DNA from 2 places in the Kitasatospora sp. NPDC059599 genome. Region 1 is predicted to be linked to the other one. Evidence: predicted binding sites of a transcription regulator. Region 1 holds the regulator's gene; the other holds the start of a gene.
The links. The regulator HspR, encoded in region 1, represses chaperone genes until heat shock. The targets are predictions, from matches to a motif close to TTGAGNNNNNNNNNCTCAA.
Positions count from the first base shown of each region.

Region 2: the regulator HspR is predicted to act here: its motif matches at 10,070-10,088, upstream of lon (endopeptidase La).

Region 1 covers NZ_JBHWCL010000106.1:2,762-20,109, reverse strand. Annotated here, with positions in the region: gene clpB (ATP-dependent chaperone ClpB) at 1-205, opposite strand, end outside; gene ACFV04_RS30070 (LysR family transcriptional regulator) at 310-1,245, opposite strand; gene ACFV04_RS30065 (TDT family transporter) at 1,317-2,429, shown strand; gene ACFV04_RS30060 (LuxR C-terminal-related transcriptional regulator) at 3,207-4,160, shown strand; gene ACFV04_RS30055 (LuxR C-terminal-related transcriptional regulator) at 4,150-5,082, shown strand; gene ACFV04_RS30050 (LuxR family transcriptional regulator) at 5,075-6,055, shown strand; gene ACFV04_RS30045 (LuxR C-terminal-related transcriptional regulator) at 6,048-7,019, shown strand; gene ACFV04_RS30040 (hypothetical protein) at 7,027-7,644, opposite strand; gene ACFV04_RS30035 (hypothetical protein) at 7,977-8,135, shown strand; gene ACFV04_RS30030 (hypothetical protein) at 8,213-9,202, opposite strand; gene ACFV04_RS30025 (heat shock protein transcriptional repressor HspR) at 9,384-9,905, opposite strand; gene dnaJ (molecular chaperone DnaJ) at 9,922-11,085, opposite strand; gene grpE (nucleotide exchange factor GrpE) at 11,232-11,849, opposite strand; gene dnaK (molecular chaperone DnaK) at 11,846-13,693, opposite strand; gene ACFV04_RS30005 ((Fe-S)-binding protein) at 14,072-16,297, shown strand; partial or broken gene ACFV04_RS30000 (sugar phosphate nucleotidyltransferase) at 16,645-17,348, shown strand, end outside.
Region 2 covers NZ_JBHWCL010000201.1:1,308-14,823, forward strand. Annotated here, with positions in the region: gene ACFV04_RS40125 (NlpC/P60 family protein) at 1-371, opposite strand, end outside; gene ACFV04_RS40130 (inorganic phosphate transporter) at 705-1,883, shown strand; gene ACFV04_RS40135 (hypothetical protein) at 1,910-2,161, shown strand; gene ACFV04_RS40140 (MDR family MFS transporter) at 2,298-3,851, opposite strand; gene ACFV04_RS40145 (MarR family winged helix-turn-helix transcriptional regulator) at 4,097-4,546, opposite strand; gene ACFV04_RS40150 (ABC transporter permease) at 4,672-5,718, shown strand; gene ACFV04_RS40155 (ROK family protein) at 5,798-7,012, opposite strand; gene ACFV04_RS40160 (GtrA family protein) at 7,030-7,608, opposite strand; gene lon (endopeptidase La) at 7,657-10,047, opposite strand; gene ACFV04_RS40170 (rhomboid-like protein) at 10,226-11,005, opposite strand; gene ACFV04_RS40175 (response regulator transcription factor) at 11,567-12,304, shown strand; gene ACFV04_RS40180 (sensor histidine kinase) at 12,400-13,516, shown strand, end outside.

The DNA of each region.
Region 1 (17,348 bases):
CCGACTGGCGGCGGGCCTCGGCGTCGATCCGGGCGGTGTTCGCCCCGACCGCCTCCAGCAGGGGCCGGGCGATGCCCTCGGGCTGCTCCAGCAGGGCGATCAGGATGTGCACCGGCTTGACGTCCGGGTTGCCGGACGCGCCCGCCTGCCGGATCGCGGCGGACAGGGCGTCCTGCGTCTTGGTGGTGAACTTGCTGGCGTCCACTGCTGGGGGGTCCTCCCTCGTCGTCCTTCGCTGCTGCCATCCGCAGCATGCAATAAGTTGAGTCTACTCCGCTCAACCTTTTCTCGGGCTCAATCCTTCCGGACTCAGGGGCGACTTCCGGCTGAACGCCTGGGGGCGGGCCGCCGGGTCAGCACCAGCAGCTCCCGGGCGGGCCCACCCGGCCGCTGCCCGGCGGGCCACACCGCCCGCAGCGGCCGCCGCAGGTCCAGGTCCTCCGTCAGCGGCACCTCGACCAGCCGCCGGGTCGCCAGCTCCTCCACCACCGCCAGCTCGCTCAGGCAGACCGGCCCGGCCCCGGTCATCGCCGCCGCCTTCAGCGCGGTGGACGAGGCCAGTTCGAGGCGCGGTTGCGCGGCGCCCCCGAACGGCCGCAGCGCCGTCTCCAGCACCTCCCGGGTGCCCGAGCCGGGCTCGCGCAGCACCAGAGGGGTGGCCGCCAGTTCCGGCCCGGTCAGCGGGGTGCGGCGGCGCGCCCACGGGTGGCCGGGCGCCACCACGACCACCAGCCGGTCGGCGGCCACCACCGCGCCGGCCAGCCCGGGCGGGGTGGCCGGGCCCTCGACGAAGCCGAGGTCGGCGTGCCCGGCCAGGACGTGCCCGGCGACCTCCGCCGAGTTGGCGGTCCGCAGCGTCACCGCGGTGCCCGGACTGGCCTCGGAGAGCCCCAGCAGCCAGCCCGGCATCAGGTACTCGGCGACCGTCAGGCTGGCCACCACCCGCAGCTTGGCGTCCCGGCGCTCGCGCAGCGCGTCGATCCCGGCGTCCAGCGCCTGTGCGGCCTCCACCACGTGCCGGGCCCACTCCACCACCAGCCGGCCCGCCTCGGTCGGCCGGCTGCCCCGGGGCGAGCGGTCCAGCAGCGGGACGCCGATCTGCCGCTCCATGCCCTTGATCCGGGCGCTGGCGGTCGGCTGGCTGACGCCCAGCTCGGCCGCCGCCCGTCCGACGCTGCCCAGCCGGGCCACGGCGAGCAGCAGTTCCAGGGCGCCGAGTTCGGGGACACGCGGAGAGAGGGCCATAGATCCAGGCTATGTCCCCATAGGATCCTCGGCGCTACCGGCGGCCGCCCTTCGGGTCGATGGTGGGAAGCATGTCCACCTTGGCCGAATCCCGCCCCCTCACCCGCCCCGCCGCCCGCCGCTCCCGGTACGACCTCTCCCAGCTCGGCCCCAACTGGTACGCCGCCGTGATGGGCACCGCGATCATCGGCAACGGCGCCGCCGCCCTGCCCGTCCGGCTGCCCGGGCTGATCGGCTTCGGCGAGGTGATGTGGGCGCTCGGCCTGGCCGCCCTGCTGGTGCTGGGCACGGCCCGGCTGGTCCACCTCACCCGTCACCGCGGGGCCGCCCGCGCCCACCTGCTGGAGCAGCCGGCCGTCGCCGTCTTCTACGGCTGCCCGCCGATGGCGCTGCTCGCGGTCGGCCTCGGGACCCTCCTGCTCGGCTCCCGGGTCATCGGCACCGGCCCGGCGGTCGCCGTGGACGCCGTGCTGTGGGGCGTCGGCACCCTGTACGCGCTGGCCGTCGCCGGCGGCATCCCGTACCTGATGATCACCCGGCACCGGCTCTCCGCCCTGGAGGCCAACCCCACCTGGCTGCTGCCGGTGGTCGCCCCGCTGGTCGCCTCCGCCTGCGGCCCGGCGCTGGTCCCGCACCTGCCGGCCGGGACGGCCCGGCAGGCCATGCTGTACGCCTGCTGCGCACTGTTCGGGATCGGGCTGTCGGCCACCCTGGTGCTGCTGCCGGTGGTCTTCACCGGGCTGTTCCACAGCAAGCTGCCCGCCCTGGTGCTCACCCCCTCGCTGTTCCTGGTGCTCGGCCCGCTCGGCCAGTCCGTCACCGCCGTCCACCAGCTGGCCGACGCCGCCCGCCCGGTGCTGCCCGCGCTGGCACCCGCCATGCTCGACCTCGCCGAGCTGTACGGCGTCGCGGTGATGGGCGTCGCCGTGCTGTGGCTGGCCGTCGCGCTCGCCGCCAACCTGCGCGCCCGCCGGGCCGGGATGCCCTTCGCGATGACCTGGTGGGCGTACACCTTCCCGATCGGCACCTGCGTCACCGGCGCCTCCGCGCTCTCCCGGCACACCGGCTTCGGGGGCTTCACCGCGCTGGCCGCCGGGCTGTTCCTGCTACTGGCGGTCGCCTGGGCGCTCGCGGCGGGCGGTACCGCGGCGGGCCTGGCGCGCGGGCGGCTGCTGGCGCGCTGACCCGGGGGCGGGCGGGGGCCGCCGCGGGCGTCCCGGGGGCGCGTCCGGGAGGCGGATTGTCACCGCGCGTAGACGTGCAGCTCAGGACCATGCCGCCGTTGCAGGAACGCGCACCCGTGAAATGACCGTGCACAGCCAACCGGCGGTACCGCCGGGCGGCGCGACCACCCCCCGCTGGCCTCGGCCTTTACCGGAATCCGCGCCGCCGCACGAGACCCCGGCCCCGCCCATCGGTGCAGGTAACTGCAATTGCGCGAACATGCACTCGGGCTGCACTTGTTCACCGGCCGTCACACTGTGAGGGTGGAGACACGCCAAGTCGCCCGGGCAACCGCAGCCCGAAGGTGGCGACTTGCTCTTCGGAACTGACCGTCGGCGCACCATTCCCGCGCCGGTGGAACGGGGGGGAAGAGCGCCGGCCGGGAGCCATGTGTGGTGATGGCCCCCGGGACCGGAGCCGTCGAGGCGTTGCTGCTCCGCCTCGACGGAAGCGCCGTGGCATTGGCGTGCAGACGGCGGCCCCCGGACGTCCCGGTGTGCGACGGCACCCGGGCCCGGGGGCCCGCCGTCCCAGCGGTCCCGCGACCGCCGAACCGCATGATCACGCCGTACCGGCCACCCGGTACCGTGAGCCCGCCCGGCAACCGGCACCCACGGCTCGTGCGGCGGGGGAGCGCGGCCCGCACAGAACGCGGGCAGCACCAGGGGAGAGGCGTCCGGCAGGGAGAGTGCGACGTGACGGCGGAACGGGCGGTCGCACCGCACCAGGCAGGACCCGTGGGCGAGGAACCCGACGAGGCCGCCCGACAGCTGTACCTGGCGATCATCGCCGCAGGCGGCCGCATCCCCTGCGCCGGCGTCACCGACACCGACCGGGCCGCCCTCCAGCAGCTCATCGACATCGGCCTGCTGATGGTCAACCCGATGGACCGCTGCTACACCGCCGTCAGCCCGCGCTCCGTCAGCGACCGCCTCGGCTCCGAACTCCGCAGCGAAGCCACCCGGCTGCTGGTCCGCGCCGAGAACCTCCCCGGCGCCCTCGACGGCCTCACCCGCGCCTACGACGCCATGCCCCGGCCCTCCGGTCGGGCCGGCGGCGCCGTCCACGTCGAAGGACACGTCCACATCCGCCAGCGGATCTCCCAACTGGTCTCCGACTGCCGCTCCGAGGTCCTCACCGCCCAACCCGGCCACCGCCCCGCCGACACCCTGCAGGTCGCCCTCCTCCAGGACGTCCAGCTCCTCCAGCGCGGCTGCTCGCTGCGCACCATCTACCAGCCGGTCGCCCTCGCCGAACCGCCCGCCCTCGCCTACGCCGAGGAAGTCACCCGGCACGGCTCCCTCATCCGCGTCCTCGACGAACCCTTCCAGCGGCTCATCGTCTTCGACCGCACCGTCGCCGTGATCTCCGCCAGCGACGACAACAGCACCGCCGCCTTCATCAGCGACCCGGCCACCATCACCTTCCTGATCGGCACCTTCGAACGCGACTGGGCCCGCGCCGACACCGCCGAAGCCGCCGCTGCCCTCGGCCAGGGCCCCACCCGCACCATCCCCGACCGCGTCGGCCGGCTGCTCGCCCGCGGCCTCACCCAGCGTGCCGTCGCCACCCGCCTCGGCCTCAGCGAACGCACCGTCGCCGCCCACATCTCCCGGCTGCGCGACCGCCACGGCGCCCAGACCCTCTTCCAGCTCGGCTGGCTCATGAGAGGAGCACGCGATGACCGATGAACCCGGCCAGGCCGAACGCGCCCTCTACCTCGCCGTCGTCCGCGGCGGCGGCCGACTGTGCCCCGAACACCTCGCCCCCGCCGACCGCCCCGCCTTCGCCGCCCTCGTCGCCCGCGGCCTCCTCACCACCACACCCACCGGCTGGACCGCCGCCAGCCCGCGCGCCCTCGGCGACCGCCTCGGCTCCGAACTGCGCACCCGCGCCACCCGCCTGCTCCAGCACGCCGAACGGCTCCCCGACGCCCTCGCCCCGCTCGCCCTCGCCTACGACGCCGTGCGCCGCCCGCACGGACCGGACGGCGACGCCGTCCACCTCGACGGCAACGCCGACATCCGCCAGCACATCTCCGAACTCGTCTCGGAGTGCCAGGAGGAAGTCCTCGCCGCCCAACCCGGCCCCCGCCCGGTCGACGGCCTCCGGATGGCCCTCGCCCAGGACCTCTCCCTGCTCCGCCGCGGATGCAGCCTGCGCACCCTCTACCAGCCCGCCGCCCTCGTCGACCACACCGTCCAGCGCCAGGTCGCCCTCCGCACCCGGCAGGGCGCCCGGGTCCGACTGCTCGCCGAACCGTACGAACGGCTGCTCGTCTTCGACCGCAAGGCCGCCGTCATCCCCGCCGCCGAGGACCGCAGCCGCGCCACCGTCCTCACCGACCCCGCCGTCGTGGCCCACCTCGTCGCCCACTTCGAACGCGACTGGGCCCGCGCCACCCCCGCCGACCACCACCTCGACCCCCCGCACCCCACCACCGTCCGGGTCGGCCGGCTGCTCGCCCGCGGCCTCACCCAGCGTGCCGTCGCCACCCGCCTCGGCCTCAGCGAACGCACCGTCGCCGCCCACATCTCCCGGCTGCGCGACCGCCACGGCGCCCGCACCCTCTTCCACCTCGGCTGGCGCCTGCGCGGAGAACGCCGTGACTGACACCACCTCCACGCTGCTCTCCGCCGCCCTCCCGGACCCCGCCGCCCGCGCCCTCTACCTCGCCGTCCTCCGCGAGGGCGGCCGCGTCCGCGCCGCCGAGGTCGGCCCGGACGACGGCCCCGCGCTCCGACGGCTGGTGGAACTCGGGCTTCTGGTACCGCAGTTGCAGGACGCCGCCTACAGCGCCGTCGACCCCAGGGGTGCCACCGAGCGGATCGGCACCGCGATCCGACTGCAGAGCGCCCGCCTGCTCACCGAGGCCGAGCGGCTTCCCGACCTGCTGGGCGAACTCACCCGCGCCTACGACGCGACCCCGAAGCGGCGGCGCGCGGCGACCGGCGCGCGTTACCTCACTGCGAAGGAGGACATCCGGCACGAACTGGAGCAGCTGGCACAGGAGTTCCCCACCGAGACCATGACCGCCCAGCCCGGCGGTCCCCGCCCTGCCGAGCTGCTGCCCGACTCCCTCGACCGTGCTCGCCGTGTCCACGAACGCGGTGGAACCGTGCGGACCCTGTACGAGTCCTCGGCCAAACTCGACCCGGCAACCGTCCGGTTCGCCGCCGAGGTCACCCGACTCGGCTGCACCACCCGGCTCGTCGACGTGCCCTTCCAACGCTTCCTGGTCTTCGACCGCACCGTCGCCGTCATCCCCGCCGCCGCCGACTACACCAGTGCCGCCGTGGTCGACGACCCGGCGATGGTGGCCTTCGTCGTCGACACCTTCGAACAGCTCTGGCAGCAGGCCGAAGGCGTCAACTGGTCCGCTCTCGCCGACGGTTCCGCCGCGTCGACGGCCCACGAGCAGGTGGCCCGCCTGCTCGCCCGCGGCCGCACCCAGCGCGCCGTCGCCACCCGCCTCGGCCTGAGCGAGCGCACGGTGGCCGGTCACATCGCCCGGCTGCGTGAGCAGTACGACGCGGAGACGCTGTTCCAACTGGGCTGGCAGATGAGGGGTGAGCGCGATGTCTGAGCCCGACCTGCCCGACGCCGCCGCCCGGGAGCTGTACCGTGCGGTGCTCGGAGAGGGCGGCCGCATCCGGATCGCCGACATCGCGGCGGAGGACGAGGGGTCGGTCCGAGCACTGCTGGACCTGGGCCTGCTCAAGCCCTACGTCTCCGACGGCTCGTTCAGCGCGGTCGACCCGCGTTCGGTGACAGCCCGGATAGGCACCGACCTGCGCTCGGCCGGTACCCGCCTGTTCATGCGGGCCGAGGAACTGCCGGACCTGTTCGGCGACCTCACCGCCGCCTACGACTCGGCGCCCCGACGCCCCGGCGGCTCCGGGAGCACCCGGATCATCGAGGGCATGGAGAACATCCGGCACCAGATCGCCCAGCTGACCGAGGAACTCCGCCACGAGGCGCTCGCCGCCCACCCGGGCGGGGCCCGCCCGGCGGACGCCGCCGACGACACCGTGGACCACGTCCGCCGCTTCCTGGCGATGGGCGGCTCGATCCGCAGTCTGTACGAGTCCGGGGCCCGGCTCGACGCCCCGACAGTCCGACTGGCTGCCCGGCTCACTGAGCTCGGCTGCCACCTCCGGGTGACGCCGTTCTCGTTCTCCCGCGTGATGATCTTCGACCGCGCCGTCGCCGTGGTGCCCACCGCATCGGACCACGCCAGCGCGGCGGTCATCGAGGACCCGGCCGTGGTCGACTTCCTGGTTCGCGACTTCGAACTGCACTGGAAGGAGGCCGAGGGCGTCAACTGGGCTTCCCTGGCGTCTGGTTCGATCGAGCCGACCGTTCACGAGCAGGTGGGCCGTCTGCTGGCCCGGGGCCTCACGCAGCGGGCGATCGCCAGTCGGATGGGGCTGAGCGAGCGGACGGTGGCCGGTCACATCGCCCGGCTGCGTGAGCAGTACGACGCGGAGACGCTGTTCCAACTGGGCTGGCAGATGCGGGGAGCCCGGACGGGGGAGTCCGGTGGGTGAGCTCTGCTCAGCCGGTGGCGGCGCCGGTCGGCCAGTAGCCGGGGACCGGGGGCTGCTGCCGGGGGACGGTGAACTGCTCGCCGGGGGCGGTCCAGAAGCCCTCGCGCAGGGAGAGGGCCATGCCGGCCCAGTCCAGCGCGGTCTCCACCGTGTGGTTGAGGGCCTCCTGCGACCAGGTGTCGTCGAAGACGAGCGGCAGGACGGGGGCGACCTGCTCGATGGTGGCGATCAGCGGGTTGTGGGTGATGGCCTCGTCGACCAGGAGGACGATCGGCTTCCGCAGCGCAGACGCCCAGCCCAGCTCCAGACTCACGCCGGCCGAGAGCGGCGCTCCCACGTAGGCGAACACGAGGTCCGCGGACTGCAGGGCGCGGAAGTCGGACGGAACACGGGGCTCCGGCGCGCGGCCGGAGATGGTCCAGGCGTCACTGTGGTGCGCGCTGTACACGGCGGCACCGCTGCGGAGCAGGGTGGTGCGGAGCGTCGTCAGCCGCGTCCGGCTGGCGAGCGTCACCACACTGTCGGCCGGGCCGGTCAGCCGCATCAGCGGCGCGGCCAGGAACACACGTGCACGCCGGCCCTCGGGGGCCTGGCTGTCGTGGTGACGCAGGTAGGGCTCGGTCATGTCGACTCCGGGGAAAGGCCGACCGGGAGAGTGAGCGTCGGCGATGCGTTGGATGTGGGCTGCTCTGTGGGGTGGTGCTGCTGGTGAAGCACTTAGTATTTGACGGTACATTGGCAAGGTGTGGTGTCTTGCCGGACCATTGGGAGCGAACTGATCGTCCATCGCAGGGCAGCGCCGCGTCCAGGGTTGGCCAGTGTCATCTGGATGCCTGGCAGGGAGATGACGCACAGCCCGTAACCCGGGGGTGACAACCTCCCCCTCGCGCGTTACTGGGTGAGCCGTTATCCTGTTCGACGCTTCTAGTGGAGATTCTCGACAGAGAGAGTGGGGGCGTGACCGACATGCGCCGGTTTGTCTGCAAGGTCGTACTTTCGTTGGCCGTTGCCGCGGCTGTGCTCGGCGCCGGCTCTCTCGCGGATGCTGTCGACTCGCACGGCGCGATCGACACCCGGGCCGCCGTGACCGTTGCGGACGATATCTCTTGGCAGTGAACTCGGCCGTGTGAACGTCCGTCCCCTGTCGGGGTTTTGAATATCCCGTCGACCTGTCGCGCGAATGGGCACGTCGATCAGTCGGTGGATTCGTGCGCCTTTCGGCCGAGGACGTAGCCGAGCTGGAACAGCGAGTCGACTTTATAGTCGTCTCGCATTTCGGCTATGTGTCTTGCAAGCGTTCGCTCGCTGATCCCCAGGCGCCTTGCGATGACCCGGTGATTGGTGCCTTCGAGCATCTGGTCGATGATGGTCTGACGCAGGCGTGACACCACTTGCTGCGGCACCGTGCGGGCGCCCTCGAATTCCAGGGCCCGGCTCCAGCACCGCTCGAACACCTCTTCGGCGAGGTAGTTGACGACTGCCGGGTCATATATGAACGCCGCGAGGCTCATGTCGTCGGCGATCGGGATCACGGCGACGCGTCGATTCATCACTATGAGCCGCGTATAGGGCTCGTCAAGGGTTCGGTACTGGCCGCCGGCCCGGGCGAGCGTGGCCACGTAGTCCCTGGTCGGCTGATGGTATCGAGTGCTGGCATGGTAGATGGTCCGCATCTGCGTGCCGCTGCGGAGCGTTTCCAGGTCCTGTTCGATCATCCCGGCGAGAAGGTCCGGTTGCCGGGGACCGCCCGGCTGGAGCGCCAGGGCCTCCTCCAGACCGGAGTCCCTGAACTGTTCCAGCCGCTGACGAATAAGCGCCTTCCCCTGCACGTACTCGATCGACCCTCCGCGGTGCTTCGGGGTATGGAATTCCCGTGCGAGTTCCTGCAGTTCGGAGGGGAGGGATACCGCGCGCGACAGGAGTTCCAATGCCTGGCGCTGCCATGAATGACTGAGGCTGGTCGAGAGCTGCGTGGGGTCGGCGGCTATGAAAATGGTCGGATCATCGCTGTCGGGTACGAGAAGGCCAATCCGCACCAGCTCGTCGCGCGCGGAACCATTTCGATCGACATTGGATCCCAACGGCAGCCTGCCGTCTCCCCGGATGACGGTCAGATACAGCTCTCGTGCTTCTGCCGAGACGACGGTCAAGCCAGCGGCAAGGGGCTGCTCTCGTTCACTCATCCGCGACTCCCTGCCGTTGCCGTGATACCTGCGTCCTGTCAGCACTGACGCTGAATCGAGTTCAGCATGCCAGATCCTGTGCGTCCTCCGGAGAGGGAATGTGACCGCACTCTCTCACCAAGACCGAGCCGCCGGCACCCCCCGAACAGGAGGGGGCCGGCGGCGGTGTCCGTGGGCCGGGTCAGCGCTTGGGGCGCCAGACGACGAGGGCGCTGGAGTGCGGGGTGGGCGGCTGGTAGGGGACGAGGTCGCGGCGGTAGGAGGCGTGGACGGCGGCCTCGCGCTGCTGGAGGGCGGTGGCGGCGCCCTCCAGGGAGTCGACCAGTTCGGCGATGCGGGACTGGAGGGCGGTGACCTGGTTCTCCAGCTCGATGATCCGCTTGATGCCCGCCAGGTTGATGCCTTCGTCCTGGGAGAGCCGCTGGACCTCGCGCAGTTGCTGGATGTCGCGGGCGGAGTAGCGGCGGCCGCGGCCGGCGGTGCGGTCGGGGCAGACCAGGCCGAGGCGGTCGTACTGGCGGAGGGTCTGCGGGTGCAGGCCGGACAGTTCGGCGGCCACGGAGATGACGTAGACCGGGGTGTCCTCGGTGAGGACGTACGCCGGCGGGGCCGAGGGGGCCCGGCGGGTGCGGCGGGTGCCGTCGCCGGGCAGGCCTTCGCCGATGCCGGGGCCGATCGGGCCGTCGTGGTTGATCGGATTCATCGGGGACATCTGGTCGTCACGCTCCCTTCGCCGCCCGGAAGAGGGCTGCTCGCGGATCGTCGGAGGCGGTGGCCTCGCGGTACTGCTCCAGGGCGTTCAGCGCGTCGCCGCTGACGTGCTGGGGCACCACGACCTCGACGGTGACGAGGAGGTCGCCGCGGGTGCCGTCCTTGCGGGTGGCGCCCTTGCCGCGGGCGCGCATGGTGAGGCCGTTGGCGCTGCCCGGGGGGAGTTTGAGCTTCACGCCGGGGCCGCCGAGGGTGGGTACCTCGATGGTGGCGCCGAGGGTGGCCTCGGGGAAGGTGACGGGGACGGTGACGGTGAGGTTGTCGCCCTTGCGGCCGAAGACCGGGTGCGGGTCGACGTGCACGGTGACGTAGAGGTCGCCGGGCTGTCCGCCGCGTTCGCCCTGGGCGCCCTTGCCCTTGAGCCGGATGCGCTGGTCGGCCTGGACGCCGGCCGGGATGCGGACCTGCATGGTGCGGGCGGAGCTGGCCCGGCCGCTGCCGTGGCAGTCGGTGCACGGGTCGTCGACGATCATGCCCCGGCCGCGGCAGTCCTTGCACGGCTCGGAGAGCGCGAAGGCGCCCTGGCCGCGGCTGACGGTGCCCGCGCCGACGCAGGTGGGACAGACCCGGGGGGTGGTGCCGGACTTGGCGCCGGTGCCGTTGCAGGTGCGGCAGGGCGCCTGGCTGGTCATCCGCAGCGGGACGGTCGCGCCGTCGACGGCTTCCTCGAAGGAGAGCGTCACCTCGGTCTCGACGTCGGCGCCGCGCCGGGGCTGGGCCTGTCGGGGGCCGCCGCGGTTGAAGAGGCCGCCGAAGACGTCGCCGAGTCCGCCGCTGCTGCCGCCGCCGCCCTGGTTGCCGCTGAAGAGGTCGCCGAAGTCGAAGCTGTAGTTGCCGGCGCCGCCGGGGCCGCCGCCGGCCCGGAAACCGCCGTTGGCGAAGAGGCTGCGGGCCTCGTCGTACTCCTTGCGGCGCTTCTCGTCGGAGAGGACGTCGTACGCCTCGGAGATGTCCTTGAACCGCTCCTCGGCCTTGGCGTCACCCTTGTTGGCGTCGGGGTGGAACTCGCGCGCGAGCTTGCGGTAGGTCTTCTTGATCTCGGTGGCGGTGGCGTCCTTGGGCACGCCCAGGACTTTGTAGTAGTCCTTCTCCACGTAGTCCTTACCGCTCACGGCTTGAGCCACCTCCCGATGTCCATCGTCACTGGGCTGTCAACAGCGCGCGGGGACGCGGCTGTCGACAGAGCGCTGCGGAGCCGGCCGCCGTACTGGCCGGCGTACGACTCCGCAGCGCACTGGTTTTCGGCTGTCACAGGGTGTCAGCTGTCCGAGCCACCGTCGGACTTGTCCGCGTCGCCCGACTTCGCGTCGGTGTCGGCGGCCGGTTGGGTGCCCGGCTGGGGCTCCGCGACGGCGACCATCGCCGGGCGGATGATCCGCTCGCCGATGCGGTAGCCGGGCTGGAGGACCTGCACGCAGGTGTCCTCGGTGACGTCCGAGGAGTAGCTGTGCATCAGCGCCTCGTGCATGGTCGGGTCGAAGGGCTCGCCCTCCTTGCCGAACTGCTGCAGGCCCAGCTTGGCGACGACCGTCTCCAGGGACTCGGCGACGGACTTGAAGCCGCCGGTGACCTCGCCGTGCTCGCGGGCGCGGCCGATGTCGTCCAGGACGGGGATCAGGGACTCCAGGATGTTGGAGACCGCGATCTCGCGGACCGTCAGCCGGTCGCGCTCGACCCGCTTGCGGTAGTTCTGGTACTCGGCCTGCAGGCGCTGCAGGTCCGCGGTGCGCTCGGCCAGCTCGCGCTTGGCGGTGGCGAGCTCCTCCGGGGAACCCTCGGCGGCACCGGCCGACGCGGCTTCCTCGGCGGCCTTGATCACGGCCTCTTCGGCGGCGGAGTCGTCGCCGGGCTTTCCGCCCTGCGGCTTGTCCGTCATGCCGACGCACCGCCCTTGGGCTTCTCGTCGTCCACGATCTCGGCGTCGACGACGTCGTCGTCGGCCTTGGCCTGGGCGGAGTCGGCGGCCCCGGCGGCACCGGCGGTGGCGTCGGCGTTGGCGTACAGCGCCTGGCCGAGCTTCTGCGCGGTGGTGGAGACCTTCTCCGAGGCTTCGCGGATCTTCGCGATGTCCTCGCCCTTCAGGGCCTCCTTGAGCTCGCCGATGGCGGTCTCGACCTCGGTCTTGACGTCGCCGGGGAGCTTGTCGGCGTTGTCGGCGATGAACTTCTCGGTCGAGTAGACGAGCTGCTCGGCGGAGTTGCGGGTCTCGACGGCCTCGCGGCGCTTGTGGTCGTCCTCCGCGTACTGCTCGGCCTCGCGGCGCATGCGGTCGACCTCGTCCTTCGGCAGCGAGGAGCCGCCGGTGACGGTCATCTTCTGCTCCTTGCCGGTGCCGAGGTCCTTCGCGGCCACGTGCATGATGCCGTTGGCGTCGATGTCGAAGGTGACCTCGATCTGCGGCAGGCCGCGCGGCGCCGGCGGCAGGCCGGTCAGCTCGAACATGCCGAGCTTCTTGTTGTACGCGGCGATCTCGCGCTCGCCCTGGTAGACCTGGATCTGCACGGACGGCTGGTTGTCCTCGGCCGTGGTGAAGATCTCGGAGCGCTTGGTCGGGATCGTGGTGTTGCGCTCGATCAGCTTGGTCATGATGCCGCCCTTGGTCTCGATGCCGAGGGACAGCGGGGTGACGTCGAGCAGCAGGACGTCCTTGACCTCGCCCTTGAGGACACCGGCCTGGAGCGAGGCGCCGATGGCGACGACCTCGTCCGGGTTGACGCCCTTGTTGGCGTCCTTGCCGCCGGTCAGCTCGCGGACGAGCTCGGCGACGGCCGGCATGCGGGTGGAGCCGCCGACGAGGACGACGTGGTCGATCTCGGAGAGCGAGATGCCGGCGTCCTTGATCACGTTGTGGAACGGGATCTTGCAGCGCTCCAGCAGGTCCGAGGTCAGCTGCTGGAACTGGGCCCGGGTGAGCTTCTCGTCCAGGTGCAGCGGGCCCTCGGCGGAGGCCGTGATGTAGGGCAGGTTGATCGAGGTCTCGGAGGACGAGGACAGCTCGATCTTGGCCTTCTCGGCGGCCTCGCGCAGACGCTGCAGGGCCATCTTGTCCTTGGACAGGTCGACGCCGTGGCCGCTCTGGAAGACCTTGACCAGGTGGTCGACGACCTTCTGGTCCCAGTCGTCACCACCGAGGTGGTTGTCACCGTTGGTGGCCTTCACCTCGACGACCCCGTCGCCGATCTCCAGCAGGGAGACGTCGAAGGTGCCGCCGCCGAGGTCGAAGACCAGGATGGTCTGGTCGTCCTTGTCGAGGCCGTACGCGAGGGCGGCCGCGGTCGGCTCGTTGACGATGCGCAGGACGTTGAGGCCCGCGATCTCACCGGCCTCCTTGGTGGCCTGGCGCTCGGAGTCCGAGAAGTACGCCGGGACGGTGATGACGGCGTCGGTGACCGTCTCGCCCAGGTAGGCCTCGGCGTCCCGCTTCAGCTTCTGCAGGATGAAGGCGCTGATCTGCTGCGGGTTGAAGTCCTTGCCGTCCAGGTTGATCTTCCACCCGGTGCCCATGTGGCGCTTGACCGAGCGGATGGTCCGGTCGACGTTGGTGACCGCCTGACGCTTGGCCACCTCGCCGACCAGGACCTCGCCGTTCTTGGCGAAGGCGACGACGGACGGCGTGGTCCTGGCGCCCTCGGCGTTCGTGATGACGGTGGGCTCGCCACCCTCCAGAACGCTGACGACCGAGTTCGTCGTACCGAGGTCGATGCCGACCGCGCGTGCCATCGTAGATACCTCCACGGAAGAGTTGAGCTTTACGGGCTCAAGGATGCATGACCCGGTGGGCAGCGTCAACAGGCATGAGTGCGAGTCGCTCAACTTTGCTGAGCCGGACCGTGCCGCGGTGGCCCGGCGGAGCGGCTCCGGGGGCGGGTGGATCCGGTGGGGTACGGACGGTCCGTCCGGGCGGGGGGCCGCGGTCCCGTCGTGGCGGGGGTGCGGACACGTGACTGCCGCCATAGCTTGGGAACCTTCTGGAGAGCTGTTGGCGACCTGTAATGTCCGGGCCGTCGGCCCGGCAAGTTACCGACCAGTACACTCAAGTCGACAACCCTAGAACCGCAGAGACTGCTCAACCGCAAAGCCGCAGGAGACGGAGAGCCGATGCAGCTAGCAGCGATCGTCATCTCGCTGGTCACATTCGTGATCGGCACCGCGCTCGCCGCCCGTGCGGCGCTGTACATCTACAAGGTGGTGCGCACCGGGGCGGCGGACTCCACCCGCTTCGGACAGCCCGCCCAGCGCGTCAAGACCGTGGCCGTCGAGTTCGTCGGCCACACCAGGATGAACCGCTGGGGGATCGTGGGCATCGCCCACTGGTTCGTCGCCGTCGGCTTCTTCAGCCTGGTGCTGACCATCGTCAACGCCTTCGGCCAGCTGTTCGACGCCGACTTCGCGCTGCCGATCATCGGTCACTGGATGATCTGGCAGCTCTTCGTCGAGCTGGTCGGCACCCTGACCACGCTGGGCATCCTGACCCTGATCGTGATCCGGCTGATGAGCCTGCCGTCGCGGTCCGGCCGCAAGTCCCGGTTCGCCGGCTCGATCGCCTGGCAGGCCTTCTACGTCGAGTACACCATCCTCGGCATCGGCCTCTGCATCCTGATGCTGCGCGCGCTGGAGGGCGCCCTCGACGGCGTCGACTCGTACGGACCGGAGCACCTGGTCTCGTACCCGCTGGTCTCCGCGCTCAGCGGGCTGTCGCACGGCACGCTGGAGAACCTGATCTACCTGTTCGCGATGCTGAAGATCTGCATCTCGTTCGCGTGGGCCACCACCATCGGCATCAACCCCTCGATGGGCGTCGCCTGGCACCGCTTCCTCGGCTTCTTCAACATCTACTTCAAGCGCGAGGAGGACGGCGGCACCGCCCTCGGCGAGCTCCGTCCGATGACCAGCAACGGCCAGCCGATCGACTTCGAGGACCCGGCCGACGACGCCGTCTTCGGCGTCTCCCAGGTCGAGCACTTCTCCTGGAAGGGCATCCTCGACTTCTCCACCTGCACCGAGTGCGGCCGCTGCCAGTCGCAGTGCCCGGCCTGGAACACCGGCAAGCCGCTCTCGCCCAAGCTGCTGATCATGAGCCTGCGCGAGCACGCCTTCGGCAAGGCGCCGTACCTGCTGGCCGGCGGCGGCAAGGACGCGGAGGGGAACGAGCAGGCCACCCCCGAGCAGCTCAAGGACGTCCCGGCGGCCGCCCTGGCCGAGGCCGAGCGCCCGCTGATCGGCACCGCCGAGGAGAACGGCGTCATCGACCCGGACGTCCTGTGGTCCTGCACCACCTGCGGCGCCTGCGTCGAGCAGTGCCCGGTGGACATCGAGCACATCGACCACATCGTCGACATGCGCCGCTACCAGGTGATGATCGAGAGCAACTTCCCGACCGAGGCCGGGACGATGCTCAAGAACCTGGAGAACAAGGGCAACCCGTGGGGCATGGCCACCAAGGCCCGCCTCGACTGGGTCAAGGAGCTCAAGAAGGACACCGGCATCGAGGTGCCGGTGATCGGCGAGGACATCGACCCCGCCGAGGTCGAGTACCTCTACTGGGTCGGCTGCGCCGGCGCCCTGGAGGACCGCGCCAAGAAGACCACCAAGGCCTTCGCCGAGCTGCTGCACACCGCGGGCGTGAAGTTCGCCATCCTCGGCAAGGAGGAGACCTGCAGCGGTGACTCCCCGCGCCGCCTGGGCAACGAGTTCCTGTTCCAGATGCTCGGCGCGCAGAACGTGGAGACGCTGAACGCCGCGCTGGAGGACGCCCCGACCAAGCGGATCGTGGCCACCTGCCCGCACTGCTTCAACACCATCGCCAACGAGTACCCGCAGCTCGGCGGTCACTTCGAGGTGATCCACCACACCCAGCTGCTGCAGCACCTGATCGACGAGGGCAAGCTCGTCCCGGTCAACCCGGTCGAGGGCCTGATCACCTACCACGACCCCTGCTACCTGGGCCGCCACAACAAGGTCTACAGCCCGCCGCGCGAGATCATGGACAAGGTCCCCGGTCTGCGCCAGCAGGAGATGCACCGCCACAAGGAGCGCGGCTTCTGCTGCGGCGCCGGCGGCGCCCGGATGTGGATGGAGGAGCGCATCGGCAAGCGGATCAACACCGAGCGCGTGGACGAGGCGCTGTCGCTCAACCCCGACATCGTCTCCACCGCCTGCCCGTTCTGCCTGGTGATGCTCTCCGACTCGGTCAACGGCAAGAAGAACGAGGGCGCGGCCAAGGAGCACCTGAAGGTCGTCGACGTCGCCCAGCTGCTGCTCGACTCGGTGAAGGCCACCCCGCCGGCCGAGGCCGAGGAGCACCCGGAGACCGTGGACGCGTAGCCGTCCGCGGCCCCGAAGCCCGCTGTTCGACAGTTCTGCTACAACTGCCCGGCCCGGTGGACGCCGCCAACGCGCCCGCCGGGCCGGGCTTTCGGGGTACTGCGGTGGCCCTCGGCGGTACGGCGGGCGGACGGGGAGTGACGTCCGTCGCACGGGCGCCGGACGGGCATTCGGTTGGAAGGAAATACAGTAGGCGCCGGACCGGCTCCGTGCCGGTCCACCCGTTCCGGGCGCAAGGCCGGACGGGCGCCGACCCGCGCCGGCCGGACGGACGGGTCCAGAACACCGACGGAGGCGCCGGCCCGCCGGGCCGGACCGCAGAGACCACAAGGGGAACAGCGCAGACCATGACCGAGGCGATCATGCTGGTCGGTGGTAAGGGCACGCGACTGCGTCCGCTGACCACCCACACCCCCAAGCCCATGCTGCCCGTGGCAGGCGTCCCCTTCATCGCGCACCAGCTGGCCCGGGCGGCCGCCGCCGGCGTCACCCGCGTCGTGCTGGCCACCTCGTACCTGGCCGAGGTGTTCGAGGACCACTTCCAGGACGGCACCCCGTACGGCATCGAGCTGGTCTACCTGACCGAGCGCGAGCCGCTGGGCACCGGCGGGGCCATCCGCAACGCCGCCTCCGGCCTGACCTGCGGCCCCGACGAGCCGGTCCTGGTCTTCAACGGCGACATCCTCTCCGGCGTCGACATCGCCGCCCTGCGCGACGGCCACGTGGCCGCCGGGGCCGACGTCACCCTGCACCTCACCCGGGTCGAGGACCCGCGCGCCTTCGGTCTCGTCCCGACCGACGAGAACGGGCGGGTACTGGAGTTCCTGGAGAAGCCGGAGACGCCCGAGCAGATCGTCACCGACCAGATCAACGCCGGCTGCTACGTCTTCACCCGCTCCGTGATCGACCGGATCCCGGCCGGCCGCGAGGTGTCCGTCGAGCGCGAGACCTTCCCCGAGCTGCTGGCCACCGGCGCGCTGCTGCGCGGCGTGGTCGACACCTCGTACTGGCTGGACCTCGGCACCCCCGCCGCCTTCGTCCGGGGCTCGGC
Region 2 (13,516 bases), on a different contig from region 1:
TGCGAGGCGATGTCGGTGCCGGCGTCGACCTCCTTCTGCTGGCGTTCCAGCCTGCCCTGGAGGTCGGTGAGCGCGGCCTGCTGCTCGGCGACCTTGGCCACCGTGCCGTTGTACTCCTCGGTGGCGGCCTCGGCGCTCTGGTAGAGCGCGTGCAGCTGGTCGAGGAGCGGGCCGAGGGTGGCCTTGGCGGCGGCGAGCGGGTCGGCGCCCGCGACGACGGTGCCGGCGCCCGGGTCGGGTGCGGCCCAGGCGGCGCCGGCGGCGGCCGGCAGGGCGAGTGCGGCGGCCGCGAGGACGGCTCCGCACCGCAGTGCCGCCCGCACCCAGGGGCGTACGCCTGTCGTCTCCGTACGCTGTCCAGCCCCGCCCATGGGTTGGTCCTCCCCGCCCAGTGCCCTGTCCCGGTCTCCCGGATCCCGCAGATCCTCCCATGGGTTACTCGCCGGAAACAGGGCGCACGCGTACTGGGAGGTTAATTCTCGATTGAACTGTGAGACAGCTCTCAGCAAACCCGGTCGAACCAGGGCGTTCCACGCCAATGCCCAGTTCAGTGCGGTCGAGGTCACCCCGGCGAAAGCTTACGGTTACCACTAGTCAACCATCGGAACCACGATTCCCGGCTCAGTTCACCTTCCGTTTACCAAGCCGACCTACGGTCGCGACGTCACCAACGTCCGTGCGACAACTACGACGATTGTTTGGGTATGGAACACATCTCGTTCCTGGTAGCCGTTGTGATCATCACGGCGCTGGCCTTCGACTTCACCAACGGGTTCCACGACACCGCCAACGCGGCCGCCACCGCGATCGCGACCGGGGCCCTTCGTCCGAAGGTCGCGGTCACCATCGCGGCCGTCCTGAACTTCGCGGGCGCGTTCCTGTCCGTGAAGGTCGCCACCACCATCTCCGGCGGCATCGTCAACGAGAAGGCCGGGGTCCATCCCGAGATCATCTTCGCCGCACTGGCCGGAGCGATCCTCTGGAACCTGCTGACCTGGCTGCGCGGCCTGCCGTCCAGCTCCTCGCACGCGCTGTACGGCGGCCTGATCGGCGCCACGATCGTCGGCGTCGGCATGAACGGCGTCAACTTCGACACCGTGATCACCAAGATCATCATCCCGGCGGTCGCCTCCCCGTTCGTCGCCGGCCTGGCCTCCTGGGGCGCCACCAAGCTGGCCTACGCGATCACCCGCAAGGGCGACGGCGCGGCCACCGAGAAGGGCTTCAAGACCGGCCAGATCTTCTCGTCCTCGCTGATCTCGCTCGCGCACGGCACCAACGACGCCCAGAAGACGATGGGCATCATCACCCTGACCCTGGTCTCGGTCGGCGCCCTGCCGCACGGCGCGCTGCCCCCCACCTGGGTGATCGTCTCCGCCGGTGCCGCGATCGCGCTGGGCACCTACATGGGCGGCTGGCGGATCATCCGCTCGATGGGCAAGGGCCTGGCCGACATCCGGCCGCCGCAGGGCTTCGCCTCCGAGTCGGCCGCCGCGACGGTCATCCTGACCTCCTCGCACATGGGCTTCGGTCTCTCCACCACCCAGGTCTGCTCCGGCGGCATCATGGGCGCGGGCCTCGGCGGCCCCAAGGGCGAGCTGCGCTGGAGCATGGTCCGCCGCATGGTCTACACCTGGGGCCTGACCCTGCCGGCCGCCGCGCTGGTCTCCGGCGGCGCGGCCCTGCTGGCCGAGCAGGGCAGCTGGGGCGTCGCCCTGGTCGGCGCCGTGCTGGTGGCCGGCTCGGGCGCGATGTGGCTGATCTCCCGCCGCCAGCCGGTCGGCGCGGACAACGTCAACGACGTCACCACGGTCGAGGTCGAGGTCGCACCGGCCGTCGCCGCGAACGCCCCCACCCCCGCCTCGACCACGGTCGCGGCCTGAGCGCCGCAGGCTGAGGAGCACTCACCATGCACATCAAGTGGACCGCCCTGGCCCAGACCGCCGGTTTCAGCTTCGGCATCACCGTCGCCGTGGTCGCCGTCTTCGCGCTCGGCATCCTGGCCCTGTCCCGCCGCGAGGCCTCGCTGAGCGCCGCCCGTGAGGCCGGGAGCGCCCCGGCCCAGGGCGGCGGCAAGCTGGCCCTGGCCGGCGCGTACGCCTGCTTCGCGGTCTGCGCCGCGGCCGTCGGCTACGGGCTGACACTGATCGCCGGCCACTAGGGCTCGGAGCCCGACGCAACGGGCCGACGCAACGGGCCGGGGAGTGCACCTTCGCACTCCCCGGCCCGTTCTCGTACGCCCGGTCGGGACCCTCGGGTCCCGACCCGTCGCGCGCGTCCCCGGTCCTGCCGGCCGGTCAGCTCTCCTGGGTGGTCCTCAGGACCGTCTCCCGGATGAAGAGCACGGTGACGAAGGCCAACCCGGCGAAGGGCGCGGCCCACAGGAAGACGGTGCCGACGCCGTGCCCGAAGGCGTCGGTCACCAGCGGGACGATCGGGGCCGGCAGCTTGTGCAGGTCCGGGATGCCGCCGCCGGCCGCCGCGTGCCCGGCCGGGACGTGCGCGGCGGTCAGGTTCTCCGCCAGGTAGCGGCCGACCCGGTCGGTCATCAGCGCGCCGAGCGCGGAGACGCCCATCGCGCCGCCCATGGTCCGGAAGAAGGTGACCACCGAGCTGGCCGCGCCGAGCTCGTGCCGGGGCACCGTGTTCTGCACCGCGAGCACCAGGTTCTGGCTGGTCAGACCGAGGCCGACGCCGGTGATCGCCATGTAGAGGGAGAGCAGCCCGTAGTCCGTGTCGGCCCGGGCGGTGCCGAGCAGACCGAAGCCGACCGTGAGCAGCGCGGTGCCGGCGACCAGGTAGGCCTTCCACCTGCCGTACTTGGTGATCAGCCGGCCGGCCACGGCGGAGGCGACCGCCAGGCCGAGGATCATCGGCAGGGTCATCAGGCCGGCCGTGGTCGGGGACTTGGCGCGGGCCAGCTGGAAGTACTGGCTGAGGAAGGTGGTCGCGCCGTACATGCCGACGCCGACCAGCACGCTGGCGAGGGCGGCCAGAGTGACGGTGCGGTACTTGAAGAGGTCCGGCGGGATGATCGGCTCGGCGGCGCGGCGCTCGACCACGACGGCCAGCGCGCCCAGCAGCAGGCCGCCGCCGACCATGGCCGCGGTCTGCCAGGACAGCCAGGCGTAGTTCTTGCCGGCCAGCGTGATCCAGATCATCAGCAGGCTGACCGAGGCGGTGATGACCAGCGCGCCCAGGTAGTCGATCCTCGCCTTGCGCTTGACCACCGGCAGCTTGAGGGTCCGCTGGACCACCGCGATCGCGAGCACGGCGAACGGGATGCCGACGTAGAAGCACCAGCGCCAGCCCAGCCAGGAGGTGTCCACGATGACGCCGCCGATCAGCGGGCCGCCGATGGTCGCGAGCGCGAAGACCGCGCCGAAGTAGCCGCTGTACCGGCCGCGCTCGCGCGGCGGGACCATCGCGGCCAGGCAGATCTGGCCGAGCGCGACGACACCGCCGGCGCCGATGCCCTGCAGTGCGCGGCAGGCGATCAGCTCACCGGTGTTCTGCGAGAGGCCGGCCAGCGCGGAGGTCGCGATGTAGATCAGCAGCGCGATCTGCAGCAGCAGCTTCTTGCTGGCGAGGTCGGAGAGCTTGCCCCAGATCGGGGTGGAGGCGGTGAGGGTGAGCAGGGCCGCGGTGATCACCCAGGTGTAGGCGGACTGGCCGCCGTGCAGGTCGGCCAGGATGTGCGGCAGGGCGTTGGAGACGACGGTCGAGGAGAGCACGGCCACGAAGAGGCCGAGCAGCAGGCCGGAGAGCGCCTCCATCACCTGCCGGTGGGTCATCTGCTGGGTGTCGACGGCGGCGGCGCTGCCGCTCGCGGCCTCGGTGGTCACGGTCATCTGGGTCCTTCGGCGCAGGCGGGCGGGATGCGCGCATCATGAAAATTCGTTGCCTTAAGCAACCATAAGACGAGATGGTTGAATTAGGCAACTTTCTTCAAGGGTGGGTAAAGCCCGCACGGCACCCGCGCCGGCCACCCGCACCACGACCGCCGGCCACCCGCACCACGGCCACCGGTCGCCCGCACCACGAGCGCCCGTCACCCACACCGACGGCGCCGGTGACGCCGCCCGGGGCTCCCCCGTCACTCGGCGGCCGGCTCCCCGAGGACGTCGTTGAAGCGGCGCAGCAGCTCCGCGAAGCGGGTCACGTCGTCCGGCGACCAGCCGCCCATCACCTCGCGCACCCGCCGCATCCGTACGTCCCGGGCGTCCAGGTAGCGCCGGCGCCCGTCCTCGGTCAGCGAGACCAGCGCGGCCCGGCGGTCCAACGGGTCCGCCTCCCGGGCCACCAGGCCCAGGTCCTCCAGCGCCCGGATCTGCCGGCTCACCGTCGCCTTGCCCACCGAGAAGTGCACCCCGACGTCGGTCACCCGGACCCGCCCGGCCTGCTCGATGTAGCCGAGCATGCTGTAGGCCGTGCCCTCCAGTCCGGGGTGCACCCGGCGTGAGAGTTCCGCCACTCTGGCCCGGCCCCGCCGGAACATCAGCGCGACCTCGCGCTCCACCGCCACCAGGGCTTCCTCGTCGCTCACCGCGTCAGTATCGCGCAGCGGCCCCGGCCCGGACCCGGTGCGGGATCTGCCGCGGACCAACTACTTCATGGTATGAAGTATCGGTTCCGAAGATCCGTTTTTCCCCGGTACGCAAGGAGATGTCGATGGCAGCCCCTGGGCAGGGTTTCGTCGCCGAACTGAAGAGCGCGGTCACCCCGCGCGCGGCACTGCTCGTGATCGGAGTGCTGCTCCTCCAGCTCGGCTTCATCACCTCCTACATCGGCGCGCTGCACAAGCCCGCCCCGCACAACCTCTCCATCGCGGTGGTCGCCCCGCCGCAGGTCGCCCCCAAGCTGATCGGCGCGCTGGAGGCGGTCCCGAACGGCGCCGTCAAGGCCGTCACCGCGCCGGACGCCGAGACCGCCACCGCGCAGATCAAGGACCAGAAGATCTACGCGGCCTGGGTCGTGAACCCGACCGGCACCGAGGACACCCTGCTGGTCGGCGGCGCCCGCGGCCCGTCCGCCGCCAAGGCCGCCGAGACCGTCACCACCGCGATCGACCAGTCCCAGGGCCGGACGGTCAAGGTCCAGGACGTCGTGCCGCTCGCCAAGGGCGACACCAACGGCCTCTCCTCCTTCTACCTGGTGATCGGCTGGTGCGTCGGCGGCTACCTGGTCGCCTCGATCCTCGGCATCAGCGCCGGCTCCAAGCCGGCCAACGCCCACCGTCTGCTGATCCGCCTGGGCGTCCTGGCGCTCTACTCGGTCGCGGCCGGCGTCGGCGGCGCGATCATCGCCGGGTCGGTCCTGGACGCGCTGCCCGGCTCGATCCTCGCCCTGTCCGCGATCGGCGCCCTGGTGGTCTTCTCGGTCGGCGCGTTCACCATGGCGCTGCAGTGCCTGTTCGGGATCATCGGCATCGGCATCGCGGTACTGGTCTTCGTCGTCCTCGGCAACCCGAGCGCGGGCGGGGTCTACCCCGCGCCGATGATGCCGCCGTTCTGGCGGGCCATCGGCTCGGTGATCCCGAACGGCGCCGGCACCGGCGCCACCAAGTCGATCGCCTACTTCGGCTCGACCAACCTGGGGATGCCGATCCTGGTCCTGGTGATCTGGGCGTTGGTCGGCATCGGCATCGCCTTCCTGGCCGTGCTGCGCGGTCCCCGCGCCGAGGAGCGCGAGCCCGAGCCCACCGCAGTCGGGGTCTGACCCCCTCCCCGCGCACCGAGCCCCCGGCCCCACGGCCGGGGGCTCGGCCCGTTCCCGGCCGGGGCCGCGCAGCGGAGGGTCAGCCGCCCGCGAGCAGCCCCGGGTCGGCGACGATGCCCCGGACCACGCGCACCGCGGCGCCCAGCAGCGGGCCGCGGCGGCCCAGCCGGGAGACGGTGAGCCGGTCCTCGGCCCACGGCCGGACGGTGACCCGGGCGGTCAGCTCGGCGCGCATCGCGGGGATCAGCCAGGGCGCCAGCCGGGCGTAGCCGCCGCCCAGCACCACCTCGGCCGGGTCCAGCAGGTTGACCGCGCCGGCGGCCGCGATGCCGAGCGCCGACCCGGCTCCGGCCAGGGCCGCGCGGGCCGGCTCCTCACCGGCCCCGGCGCGGTCGGCGAGCAGCGTCACCCAGTCGCCCCGGGCGCCGGTCAGGCCGGCCGCCCGCAGCACCGCCGCCTCGCCCGCGTACTGCTCCAGGCAGCCGCGCGCCCCGCAGGCGCAGCGGGGCCCGTCGGGGTGGACCGGCACGTGGCCGAACTCGCCCGCGTGGCCGCGCGCTCCCCGCAGCAGGCGCCCGCCGACCACGATCGCCGCACCGACCCCGGCCTCGGCGGAGACGTACAGGAAGTCCTCCGCGCCGTCGCCCAGCCAGCGCTCGGCCAGTCCGCCGAGGTTGGCCTCGTTGTCGGCCTCGACCGGCAGCTCGTCCAGGCCGTCCGCGCCCGGCCGCAGCGCCGCACGCAGCCCGGCGGCCAGCGGGACGTCCTCCCAGCCCAGGTTGGCGGCCCGCTGCAGCACCGCGCCGGAGTCGCCGACCAGCCCGGGCACGGCCAGGGTGAGTCCGGCCGGGCTCAGACCGGACTCGGCGACGGCCGCGCGCAGCAGCCGGGCCAGGTCGGCCATGACGGCGGCGGGCGTCCGGCCGTGGTTGGAGATCTCCTGGCGCCGCCAGGCGCGGACCTCCCCGCGCAGGTCGACCACGCAGGCGCCCAGGTGACGGACGCCGATCTCGGCGCCGAGGCCGCCGGGCCCGAGCGGGTTGAGTCCGAGCGCGGTGCCGGGGCGGCCGACCTTGCCGCTGGGCGCGGCGGGGCCCTCCTCGACGACCAGGCCGCCGGCGATCAGCTGTTCGGCGAGCGAGGAGACCGCGGCCCTGGTCAGCCCGGTCTCGGCGGCCACCTCGGCGCGCGAGCGCGGCCCGCCGGCGATCACCGTGAGCACCAGGGCCAGGTTGGCCCGGCGCATGCCCTGCTGGCTGGCGGGCCCGGTCCGGACGCCGTCCGGTTCGCGCATCAGGCTCACCTCGCCCCTTACGGCACATCCCGTGGCATCTCGGGTGCAGCGTAACCGGGTTCCGGGGTGACCGTCCGCACCAGGGCGGGCCCGGCCCCGGGCTCGGACCCGGGCCGGTCGGCGAGCCGGGTGAAGACCCAGCGCTGCATCGCCCAGAAGCGGAACAGCATCGCGACGAAGGTGCCGACCACCATCCCGCTGACGAAGTCCGCGACCTCCTGGGCGAAGGGGCTGACGAACGGTTCGCGCAGGTCCAGGACGTACCGGGAGAGCGCCAGCGGCACGTCGTTGACGGCGATCGCCACCACGCTGACCAGGGAGAACAGCACGGCCTCACGCTGCCGGCCGCCGGCCCGGAAGGCCCAGCGGCGGTTCAGCACGTACGAGACGACGGTGCCGATCACGGTCGCGACGGTCAACGCGGCCACCGGCTTGTGCTGCAGCACGGTGAACTTGAGTTCGAGGTTGACCACCACGGTGAGCACGAAGCAGGTGCCCCCGACCATCAGGAACTTCACCAGTCGGCGGTGGCGCACCAGGAAGGGGCGCAGCCGGTCCGGCACCCGGGCCAGAGCACGCTGCGTGGGGGACGGCATCTCCGCAGTCTCGCACGCGGGGATGCCGTCGGCCCCTCGGACCGCTGCTCAGGCGGCGACCAGCACCTCGGCCGGCTCCAGCGCCAGCTTCAGCACCTCGCGGACGTCCGCCACCGGGTGGACGGTGAGCCGCTCCAGCACCTCGGCCGGGACGTCGTCCAGGTCGGCCTCGTTGCGCTTGGGGATGATCACCGTGGTGACCCCGGCCCGGTCGGCGGCGAGCAGCTTCTGCTTCACCCCGCCGATCGGCAGCACCCGCCCGGTCAGCGACACCTCGCCGGTCATCGCGACGTCGGTGCGCACCTTGCGGCCGGAGAGCAGCGAGGCCAGCGCCGTGGTCATGGTGATGCCGGCGCTCGGCCCGTCCTTGGGGACGGCTCCGGCCGGGACGTGCAGGTGCACGCCGCGGTCACGCAGCGAGGTGACCGGCAGTTCCAGCTCGGCGCCGCGCGAGCGCAGGAAGGAGAGCGCGATGTGCGCCGACTCCTTCATCACGTCGCCCAGCTGCCCGGTGAGGGTCAGCCCGGTGCCGCCGGTCTCGGCGTCGGCGAGCGAGGCCTCGATGTAGAGGACGTCGCCGCCGGCACCGGTCACGGCGAGGCCGGTGGCCACGCCGGGGACGGCGGTGCGGCGCTCGGCCGGCTCCTGGGCGGACTCCGGCACGTGGTGCGGACGGCCGATCAGGGCGCGCAGGTCCTGCGGACCGACCGCGGCGGGCAGCTCGCGCTCGCCCAGTTCGGCCTGTGCGGCGACCTTGCGCAGCACCCGGGCGATCGAGCGCTCCAGGTTGCGGACGCCCGCCTCGCGGGTGTACTCCCCGGCCAGCCGACGCAACGCGGCCTCGTCCACGTCGACCTGGCCGCCGCCGAGGCCGGCCTTCTCCAGCTGGCGCGGGAGCAGGTGGTCACGGGCGATGACGACCTTCTCGTCCTCGGTGTAGCCGTCCAGCCGGACCAGCTCCATCCGGTCGAGCAGCGGCTCGGGAATGGCCTCCAGCACGTTGGCGGTGGCGAGGAAGACGACGTCGGAGAGGTCGAGGTCGACCTCCAGGTAGTGGTCCCGGAAGGTGTGGTTCTGCGCCGGGTCCAGCACCTCCAGCAGGGCGGCGGCCGGGTCGCCCCGGTAGTCGGAGCCGACCTTGTCGATCTCGTCGAGCAGGACGACCGGGTTCATCGACCCGGCCTCCTTGATCGCCCGCACCAGCCGGCCGGGCAGCGCGCCGACGTAGGTGCGCCGGTGGCCGCGGATCTCGGCCTCGTCGCGGACGCCGCCGAGCGCGACCCGGACGAACCTGCGGCCCATCGCGCGGGCCACCGATTCGCCGAGCGAGGTCTTGCCGACGCCGGGCGGGCCGACGAGGGCCAGCACCGCGCCGCCCCGGCGGCCGCCGACCAGTCCGAGGCCCTGGTCGGCCCGGCGCTTGCGGACGGCGAGGTACTCGACGATGCGATCCTTCACGTCGGCCAGGCCGGCGTGGTCGCCGTCCAGCACCGCGCGGGCGCCGGCGATGTCGTAGGCGTCCTCGGTGCGCTCGTTCCAGGGGAGCTCCAGGACGGTGTCCAGCCAGGTGCGGATCCACGAGCCCTCGGGCGACTGGTCGGAGCTGCGCTCCAGCTTGTCGACCTCCTTGAGGGCGGCCGCGCGGACGCCCTCCGGCAGGTCGGCGGCCTCGACCCGGGCCCGGTAGTCGCCCTCCTCGTCGGCCGGGTCCCCGTTCAGCTCGGCCAGCTCCTTGCGGACGGCCTCCAGCTGGCGGCGGAGCAGGAACTCCTTCTGCTGCTTGGCCACGCCCTCCTCGACGTCCTTGCGGATGGTGTCGTTGACCTCCTCCTCGGCGAGGTGGTCGCGCAGCAGGGTCAGCGCGTACTCCAGGCGGGCGACCTGGTCGGCCTCCAGCAGCACCTTGAGCTTCTGCTCGGCGGTGACGAACGGCGCGTAGCCGATGTTGTCGGCGAGCTCGCCGACGCCCTCGATCTGGGCGACCCGGTCCACGATCTGCCAGGCGCCGCGGCGGCGCAGCCACTGGGTGGAGAGCGCCTTGTACTCCTTGACCAGCTCGGCGGCCCGGCCGGCCACCGGGGTGCCCACCGAGGACTCCCGGAACGGCGTGGTCTCCACCCAGAGGGCGGCGCCCGGTCCGGTGGTGCCGACGCCGATCCGGAGCCGGCGCACGGCGCGCACCAGTGCGGCCGGCTCCCCGTCGGCCAGTCGGCCGACCTGCTCGACGGTGGCCAGCGTGCCGGCCGCCGCGTACGAGCCGTCCACCCGCGGGACCAGCAGCACCTGCGGCTTGCCGCCGGTGGCCGCGGCGCGGGCGGCCTCGACCGCGGCGCGCACCTCGGTGTCCTTGAGGTCCAGCGGGACGACCATGCCCGGCAGGACGACCTCGTCGTCGAGCGGCAGCACGGGCAGGGTGAGCGGTGTGGACGTCGATGCCATGATCTCTCCCCAGTCAGTGAAGTTGAGCCGACCTGACTAAGGCTTCACGGGCGCCGGATGTTCCCGGGACTTGGTTCGCCGTGAGCGAACACGATCGGACCGTGGAGACCCCGCAGGCGGGCCGCGGCCCGGCCGTCAAAAGGGCGCCGGAGGATCACCGGGCGCGCGCGGGAGACCCTCAGCGCACGGTTCGCACGCGCGCCCTGCCGCGCGCGGGTGCCGCACCGCCGACCGCCGCCACGGCCGGACGCGGCCGGGGCGGGCGCCGCTCGGTATGGCGCAGCCAACGCCAGAGCGCCACCCCGGCGAGCACCGCCGCCGGGTGCCCGACCGCGGTGACCACGTCCCGGTCGGAGGCGATCTGCTGGGCGATCATCAGCCCGGCCCCGCCCAGCGCGAGCAGCCGGCCGTGCCGGGGCAGGAGTCCGCACAGCGCGCCCAGGCAGGCGAGCACGCCGTAGCTGACCCCGATGTCCAGGTGGTCCATCGCCTCGGGCGCCATCCGCCCGGCCTCCACCGCGGTGATCACCACGCCCTGGGAGAGCAGCGTGGCCGCGACGTGGCCGGTCGCGAAGACGGCCGCCGCCCTGGCGGGCCCGACCCTGCGCTCCAGCGGTGCGAGGGTGAAGGCGAATCCCCACAGGTAGGGCACCCAGACGTCGCCGGCCACCCAGAAACCACTCAGGACCAGGGCCCGCAGGGGGTGCTGCAGCAGGTTGTGCCCGTCCGAGCTGGAGGCCTCCCGCAGTCGCTGCACGAGTTCCGGATCGGCGAGCCCCGCGAAGGTCGTGGTGGCGCCCACGACGGCGAGGTAGCCGAGCGTGAAGGGGTTGCGCCGGGGCGTCGGCACCCGGTCCAGCAGCCACCGCGCGACACCGGTGCGCAGCCCGTGGCGGAGCATGCCGTACGGCGCTCCCGCGGGCGTCCGCCCGTCGACGACCTGCCGCGGTCCCGCCATGCCGCCTCCGCTCCACGCCGCAGCCGACGGCGCCCACCCGGTGCGAACGCACCGACGCGCACCGCGGGTTCCGCCCGGTCGGGTGTTGTCGTGGCCACGGTACGTCGAGGTTCTGAGAGGCACCTGGGAAAAGCCGGTGAAGACCGTCGACGTAGCGGACGGCCGGATTCCCGGCATTGGTCCAGACCTTCTTTCGATTGACGCGTCAGTAGGGCCTCTGACCGGCGACTTGGCGTCAACTCGACTGCATACGTACCGTTACGCAGTGAAAATTCGCCGGGTAAGGTATCGGCCCGTGCCCACTCGTGCAGTGGGTCCGCGGGCGGCCCGAACAGCCGCCCCACGGGCCGGAAACGTCCGGTCCACCTGCCGGAAACCATCCGCTGTCCGTACGCTGCGGTGTGCGCGGGAGAAGTGGGCGGCCGACGAATCCGTCCTCGCCTCCCGACCGCGCGACGGGACGGCGGACCCGGCACAGTCCACGACGGAACAAGACTACGAGCGGAGCCCCGCCATCCCCACAGGTGGCCGGCCCGCAGCCCTGGGGGCGGTGGCGTGACCGTGACAGAAATTCAGCAGGAGAACCACAACACCGGCGGCGCGGTGAGCAGCCAACGCAGAGTGCTGGTGGTGGAGGACGAGCCGACGATCGCCGAGTCGATCGCGGCCCGACTGGGCGCGGAGGGCTTCAAGGTCGCCGTGGCCCACGACGGTCCCGGCGCGGTCGACGGCTTCCACACCTGGCAGCCCGACCTGGTCGTCCTCGACATCATGCTGCCCGGCTTCGACGGCCTGGAGGTGTGCCGCCGGATCCAGGCCCAACGCCCGGTACCGGTACTGATGCTGACCGCGCGCGACGACGAGACGGACCTGCTGGTCGGCCTCGGCGTGGGTGCCGACGACTACATGACCAAGCCGTTCTCGATGCGCGAACTGGCCGCCCGGGTCAACGTGCTGCTGCGCCGCGTCGAGCGCGCCCAGCAGGCCGCCCGGACGCCCGCGCTCGGCAGCCTGCGCTTCGGCGAACTGGAGATCGACCACGTGCAGCGCCGGGTCCGGCTGTCCTCGGGCGACGTCCACCTGACGCCGACCGAGTTCGACCTGCTCGCCTGCCTGGCCGCCCAGCCGCGCGCGGTGCTCACCCGCGAGCAGTTGCTGGCCGAGGTCTGGGACTGGACCGACGCGTCCGGCACCCGCACCGTGGACAGCCACGTCAAGGCGCTGCGCCGGAAGATCGGCGCCAGCTGGATCCGCACCGTGCACGGTGTCGGGTACGCACTGGAGGCCCCGCTCTCCTGACGGCGGGCCTCGGGCGACGGGCCACCGGGGGGCCCGTGACCCGAACGACGCCGTGCCACCACGCGGGGGGACACACGCGGGGACCACAGGGACCAATGACCTTTCCACAGCAACGCAACGGGGAATCCGACGGCGCGCGGCCGCAGACGCTGGCCGTCCGTGCCGCCCGCCGGGTCTGGGCCGACATCCGGCCGCTCGACCCGGTCCGCTCGATCAAGGGCAAACTCGCCCTGCTGGTGATCGTCTCCGTGTTCCTGGCCACCGGGATGGTGGTCGTGGCGATCCGGTCCGAGACCCAGATCCGGATCATCATGGTCTTCTCCATGATCGCCTCACTGCTCTTCATGCAGTTCCTCGCGCACGGGCTGACCGCCCCCCTGCGCGAGATGACGGCTGCCGCCCGCGCGATGGCCTCCGGCGACTACAGCCGCCGGGTCGAGGTGAACTCGCGCGACGAGATCGGCGAGCTGGCGGCCGCCTTCAACGGCATGGCCGCCGACCTGGAGGCCGCCGACCAGCACCGCCGCGAGCTGGTCGCCAACGTCTCGCACGAGCTGCGCACGCCGATCGCCGCGCTGCGCGCCGTCCTGGAGAACGTGGTCGACGGCGTCGTCCAGCCCAACCCGGCGACCCTGGGAGCGGCCCTGGAGCAGACCGAGCGGCTCGGCCGCCTGGTCACCCACCTGCTCGACCTCTCCAAGATCGACGACGGCGTGGTCGACCTGGACGCCCGCCCCTTCGAGGTGCGCGAGTTCCTGGACGGCGTGCTGCGCGGGGTCACCGTGGACGGCGCGACGGCCGGCGGGGCCTTCTCCCGGCGCGGGGACGTCCGGCTGGCCCTGGAGGTCAGTCCGGCCGGCCTGACCGGCGTGGCGGACCCCGAGCGCCTCCACCAGGTGGTCGCGAACCTGGTCGACAACGCCTGCAAGCACTCCCCGCCCGGCGGCACCGTGACGGTGCGCGCGCGGCCCGACGGCGGGGGCGGCGGACTGCTGCTGGAGGTCCAGGACGAGGGCCCGGGCATCCCCCCGGCCGACCGCACCCGGGTCTTCGAGCGGTTCAGCCGCAGCGGCACCGCGACCGCGGCCGGACCGGGCGCGGACGGCGGCACCGGCCTGGGCCTGGCCATCGCCCGCTGGGCGGTGGACCTGCACGGCGGACGGATCGCGGTCGCCGAGTCGCCGAGCGGCTGCCGGATCGAGGTCCGCCTGC